Regions from separate parts of the Bradyrhizobium australafricanum genome, predicted to be linked through region 1. Evidence: predicted binding sites of a transcription regulator. Region 1 holds the regulator's gene; the other holds the start of a gene.

The links. Region 1 encodes LexA, which represses DNA repair genes until DNA is damaged. Its sites were predicted from a motif close to TGTTCNNNNTGTGTTCNG; they were not measured.
Region 2: a site for LexA is predicted at 1,625-1,642, ahead of uvrA (excinuclease ABC subunit UvrA). Genes of this name have one in related genera too.

The regions. Positions count from the first base shown of each region.
Region 1 is NZ_JAGKJL010000042.1:48,243-51,452, forward strand. It holds gene J6525_RS30715 (ComEC/Rec2 family competence protein) at 1-556, shown strand, start outside; gene J6525_RS30720 (hypothetical protein) at 553-780, opposite strand; gene J6525_RS30725 (hypothetical protein) at 926-1,354, opposite strand; gene lexA (transcriptional repressor LexA) at 1,611-2,315, opposite strand; gene J6525_RS30735 (molybdopterin molybdotransferase MoeA) at 2,559-3,210, opposite strand, start outside.
Region 2 is NZ_JAGKJL010000009.1:176,574-179,783, forward strand. It holds gene uvrA (excinuclease ABC subunit UvrA) at 1-1,537, opposite strand, end outside; gene J6525_RS11280 (outer membrane protein) at 1,889-2,548, opposite strand; gene J6525_RS11285 (outer membrane protein) at 2,805-3,210, opposite strand, start outside.

The DNA.
Region 1 (3,210 bases):
GGTCTGGGCGCTCAGGGTGCCGCAGCCGGACGTGCTGATCTCGGGCGACGGCCGCAATGTCGCGGTGCGTGGCGGTGATGGACGGCTGCATCTGATGCACAGCGCCAAGGATGCATTTTTGGTCAAGGAGTGGCTGGCGGCGGACGCCGACGCGCGCACCGCCACCGATGCGTCGCTCGGCGAGGGCGTCTCCTGCGATGCCGGCGGCTGCGTGACCCAGGGACCCGGCGGCGCCTTCGTCGCGCTGGCGACCCGGCCGGAGGCCCTGGTGGACGACTGCGAGCGCGCAGGCCTGATCGTGACGACGCGGCCGGCGCCGCAGGGCTGCGCGGCATCGGTGATCGATGCCGAGCGGCTGCGCCGCCACGGCGCGCTGGTGCTGCGACGGAGCAGGGACGGCTACGCCGTCGATGCGGTCAAGCCCGGCGGGATCGACCGGCCGTGGTCGCCGGCGGTTCCCGGCGACGGCGAGAGCGAGACGACGCTACGCGCCCCCGCGCCGCGGCCTGCGGTGGATGCGACGCCGGCCGAGACCGATCTGCAGGGCGATGATTAGCCGTGGTCCGGCAAGGGCGCGCTCGGCAGCTCGAACAGGCCGAGATGGTATTCGTCGGAGTCGGGGCCGGCGTCGGGCTTCTTGACGAGGGTGAAGGAAGCCTCGGGAAATTGCTCCCAGACTTTCAGGTCGTCGGCCGTTACCGTCAGCCAACCGAACCGGAACATGTAGCGGCCCGGTTCCGTGACGCGTCCAGCCTTTTGCCATGTGACCTTATCGACCACCGCGCACGTCCTCCGTGCCCGATGATGCGCCAAGGTGCCGGCCGACGCAAATCTCCTTCTGCGCCCCGGAAGCGGGAGTCCGGGGTCGCCCGAAATTGCTTAGGTCATCCGCCGCCGAACAGCTCATTCCGCGGCGACGATGCGCTCAACCCAAAAACAGCGTTGCGAATGCGGAGGGCCGCCGCTCCACAACCTTCGGCTTCTGCTCGACCGGCGGATGCAGCGCCGGCAATTGCAGCACGCTAACGCGCTGTCCCTCGACCAGCTGGGTCACCAGCACATGGCTGCCGTCGGGGAATTCGACCGCGTCATGATGCCGATCAGGCACGTCGGGCTCGACTTCGTTGAACACGCCGACGCGATAGTTCAGCGTCTTGGTCCAGATCCAGCGGCTGTCGTAGCGAACGTTCTCGGCGAAAACGAGCTCGGTGCCCGGCAGCATGCAGACCGCGACAGTGGGGTCATTCTCCGAAGCAAAGCCGCGGGTCGACGTGCCGCGGAACGTCGTCGTGATCAGCGTCTCTCCGACAATGGCGGGGCGCGATGCCACGGCGTGCAGACTATAGTCACACATCGGATGGCTCCTCATTTCGAGGTAGCGACCCGTGCCTCTCCTTGAGGCATTAGGGCCTCTACCAGAGTGGACGATAGCGAACGAGCGTCTGCTCGTTTCTGGGCGATTGTACGACTGGTCCGAGATCGCTCCGATCACAAACACGCGACGCTGCGCGAGAGGTATCGGAGCGCATCGGGCAGGCCGTACGCTACACTATCATGCAAGGAACGATCCGACGTGTTGCTCGTTCCCGGCCGCCGCAAGTATTTGCAATTCAGTATTTGCGATAAAGGCCGATCAGCTTGCCCTGGATGCGGACCCGGTTCGGCGGCAGGATGCGCACTTCATAGGCGGTGTTGGCCGGCTCGAGCGCGATCGATGCGCCGCGGCGGCGGAAGCGCTTCAGGGTGGCTTCCTCCTCGTCGATCAGCGCCACCACGATGTCGCCGGTATTGGCGACGTCGTTACGCTGGATCAGCGCCATGTCGCCGTCGAGGATGCCGGCATCGACCATCGAGTCGCCGCGCACCTCGAGCGCGTAGTGCTCGCCGGCGCCGAGCATGTCGGGCGGCACGCTGATGGTGTGGCTGCGGGTCTGCAGCGCCTCGATCGGCGTACCGGCGGCGATCCGGCCCATCACGGGGACCGCGACCGGACGATTGCCGTCGTCCTCGGCAATTGGCGGCGTGCTGGCGCGCCGGCCGAGGGTGCCTTCGATGACACTGGGCGTGAAGCCGCGGCGACCGTTGCCGCCGCCGGCCGAGAGTTCGGGCAGCTTGATGACCTCGATGGCGCGGGCGCGGTTCGGCAGGCGGCGGATGAAGCCGCGCTCCTCCAGCGCAGTGATCAGGCGGTGGATACCGGACTTCGAGCGCAGGTCGAGCGCATCCTTCATCTCGTCGAAGGAGGGCGGTACGCCGGCCTCTTTCAGACGTTCATTGATGAAACGCAGTAGTTCGTACTGTTTGCGCGTGAGCATCTCGAGTATTCCCCCGGTTGATAGCGTCGTTCGATTCCGAGACTCTTCTGGTGGGGCCTGCAGGCCGGGCCTGACCTCATGAGCATGCGCTCGATGCACCTGCTTCCACGCGGCTTCCCGATTGTAGACACCAGTACTAGAAACAAATCATGAACGGACACTATATGTTCGATATGTGTTCCGCAACCACTTAATTTCCGGTGAACGTGTCGGGCAACGCACAATCGGCGGGGCGCGAAAACCCTATTCGGGCAGTGTCAGGATCTCGCATTCGCTGCCTTCGACGGCCGCCGCCGCGAACGGCGGGCGCACGAGAAGTGCCCGTGCCGCAGCGAGATTCCCGAGCAACGACGAGTCCTGCTGCGTCACCGGCGTTGCGATCAACGTGCCGTCCTCGCGCGCTTCGAGCCGTGCACGCAGATAGTCCTCGCGCTGGTCGTTGGCGGCGAGGTCGCGGCCGAGCAGGGCGCTCGTGCGGCGATGATGAATCACTTTCCGGCCGCTCAGCGCCCGAATCAACGGCACCAGGAACAGGAAGGCGCAGACATAGGACGACACCGGATTGCCGGGCAGGCCGATCACCCGCATCGCGCCGAGCCGGCCATGCATCATCGGCTTGCCGGGCCGCATCGCAATCCGCCAGAACGTCATGTCGACGCCCTCGGCTTCCAGCGACCGCTTGACGAGATCGTGGTCGCCGACCGAGGCGCCGCCTGTCGTGATCAGGACATCGGCACCGGCCTCGCGCGCCCGGCGGATGCCCGCCGTGGTCGCCTCCACCGTGTCGGCGGCAACGCCGAGGTCGACGGTCTCGGCGCCCTCGGCGCGCGCCAGCGCTCGCAGCGCGTAGCCGTTGGAATAGACGATCTGGCCGGGGCCGGGCTGCGAGCCCGGC
Region 2 (3,210 bases), on a different contig from region 1:
CATCGAGCAGGAAGGTCAGGCGCTCGCGGATCTCTTTCAGGATCCGCGTCGCGATCTCGTTCTGCTGCGCGTTCAGCGCCTCCGGCACCGTCTCGAACCATTCGCCGGTGCGCTTGACCGAGAGCTCGGAGATCTCGCCGATATGCTTGCCGCCGATCTTGACGCACAGCGCCTCCGGCTTCAGCCGATGGCCGTTGCAGCCTTCGCAGGGCACGTCGGAGAAATACTTGCCGAGCTCCTCGCGCGCCCACTCGCTCTCGGTTTCGCGGTAGCGGCGGTTGATGTTGGTGATGACGCCCTCGAACGGCTTCTTGGTGTCGTAGGAGCGGACGCCGTCCTCATAGGAGAACTTGATCTCGTCGTCGCCGGAGCCGTGCAGCAGCGCGTTCTGGACCTTCTTGGTGAGGTCCTTCCACTTGGTGTCGAGCGTGAACTTGTAGTGCTTGCCGAGCGCGGTCAGGGTCTGGATGTAGTAGGGCGAGGATGATTTCGCCCAGGGCGCGATCGCGCCCTTGCGCAAGGTCAGCTCCTTGTCGGGGATGACCAGGTCCTCGTCGATATGCTGCTCGACGCCGAGGCCGCCGCAGGCCGGACAGGCGCCATAGGGGTTGTTGAACGAGAACAGGCGCGGCTCGATCTCGGGGATCGTGAACCCGGAGACCGGGCAGGCGAACTTCTCCGAGAACAGGATGCGCTCGGGCCCGCTCTTGTCGTGGATCTTGGCGGTTTTCTTCTTGTCCTCTTTCTTGTCGTCCTGGGCGGCCGCCGCCGGCGCGTCGGCGTATTCAATCACGGCGAGGCCCTCGGCGAGCTTCAGCGCGGTCTCAAAGCTTTCCGCGAGGCGCTGGGCGAGGTCGGGACGCACCACGATGCGGTCGACCACGACGTCGATGTCGTGGGGGAATTTCTTGTCGAGCGCGGGCGCTTCGGACAGTTCGTAGAAGGTGCCGTCGATCTTGACGCGCTGAAAGCCCTTCTTGAGATACTCGGCGAGCTCCTTCTTGTACTCGCCCTTGCGACCGCGCACGACCGGCGCCAGCAGGTAGAGGCGAGTGCCTTCCGGCAGCGCCAGCACGCGATCGACCATCTGCGAGACGATCTGGCTCTCGATCGGCAGGCCGGTGGCTGGCGAATAGGGCACGCCGACGCGCGCCCAGAGCAGGCGCATGTAGTCGTAGATCTCGGTGACGGTGCCGACGGTGGAGCGCGGGTTCTTCGACGTGGTCTTCTGCTCGATCGAGATCGCCGGCGACAGGCCATCGATCTGGTCGACATCCGGCTTCTGCATCATCTCGAGGAACTGGCGCGCATAGGCCGACAGCGACTCGACGTAGCGGCGCTGGCCCTCGGCATAGATGGTGTCGAACGCGAGCGACGACTTGCCGGAGCCGGACAGGCCGGTGAACACCACGAGCTTGTCGCGGGGAATCTCGACGTCGATGTTCTTCAGATTGTGTTCGCGCGCGCCACGGATCGTGATGGCGCGCGATGAGGAGCCGGCGTTCTGTTGGCGCTTCGCCTTGAGCACTTCATCCATAGCGACAGTTCCGGGCGCATGCTTGGGCGCCTTTTGGGCGCGCATCGCCGGTGATGCCGGGACCTTGCGCCGATGGGGTGTGAAGGCTGGAACGTAGGAAGAACGGCCGACAATTTCCAGTGCTGAGTCGCGTCCATCAACGGATAGTTTGCCTGATGGCAGCAGCCGTCAGCAGCGCCGGTTCCGCTAGAGCCTTTCCCCCGTTCCGATGGAATCGGAACGGGGGCTCCAGATTCCTGCTTTGACGCGTTTTCCTTGCGCGAGCCGGAATCCGCTTCGCTCGACAACGCTCTTACGCAAAAAGGCCGGCGCGAGGCCGGCCTTTCGGTGCGATCTGATCGCAGATCAATCTTAGTACTTGGCGACGATCGGGCCGCCGAAGTGATAGTTCACGCCGAACTGGGCGCTGTGCAGCTCGAGTGTACCGGAGGGCACGCCGAAATAGTTCTCGCTGTCGAGGCTGCGATACAGGTATTCGCCCTTGATCGACCACTGCGGGGCGATGAAGGCCTCGACGCCGGCGCCGACGGTCCAGCCGGAGTGGAAGTTGCTCTGCGAGGCGGTCACGCCGAGCGCGGTGACGCTGACCTCATTGTTGGCCCAGGCGTAGCCGCCGGTGCCGTAGAACAGCACCTTGTCGACGGCAAAGCCGAAGCGGCCGCGCACGGTGCCGAGCGAGTCGATCTTGCTGCGGGCGGTGACGCCGAGCGCGGAGACCGACGCGTCGATGTCAGCGCCTGCAGCGTCGACCTCGAGGCCGTACACGATGTTGCCGGCCTGCCAGTTGTAGCCGATGGTGCCGCCGCCGAAGCCGCCTTCCATGCTCGGGGTGCCGGAGTTCTCGCTGGCGTAGCCGCCGAAGCCACCGACGTAGAAGCCGGTCCAGTTGTAGATCGCGGCCGGCGGCGGAGCCTTCACGTAAGGCGCGCGTGCCGCCATGTCGGCGGCCATTACCGGTGCAAAAGCGCTCAGTGCAAACATGCCGGCCGAGGCCAGCAAAACATTCCTGATTTTCAAAGTCCCAGTCCAATTTTCTTGTTGTCTCTTCAAAGATTTTGAAGAGAGCGTCACAGCAGTGTCGCGTGACGTGCTGGTGCTTCTACAGAGAAATGCCGGAACGTGTGTATCCGCGAAACCACAACGCACCGAAAACGGCCCCGGTGAGGTGCGCGTGCACACGCAACGAAAAAGCCGGCGCACAAACAGGCACAAACAAAAAGGCCGGCGGGAGGCCGGCCTTTCGTCTGGATCAATCGGCCTGGCGCGATCAATAGCGCGCGACGACCGGGCCACCCCACTTGTAGTTCACGCGGACGGTGACGAGGTCGACGTCCTGGCGATCGCGGATGGTGCTGTTCAGCGTGCCGTTGGGGGCGATCAGGTTGTAGGTCTTGTCCTGCATGAACAGGTGGTCGTATTCGATGCCCGCGGTCCAGTTCGGCGCGAAGCCGACTTCGATGCCGGCGCCGACGGTGCCGCCCCAGCGGGTGTCGCTGGCGCTACCGACCAGCACGCCGGTTGGGGTGAAGTAGGTGTTGAAGCGGTTGTCGGTCAGCGCCGCGCCGCCCTTGGCGTAGAGCAGCACGTTGTTGACGGCGTAACCGATCTGGCCGGTGAACAGGCCGAACGCGTCGATCTTGGACTGGTTGGTGAACAGGCCCGGGAAGATCGCG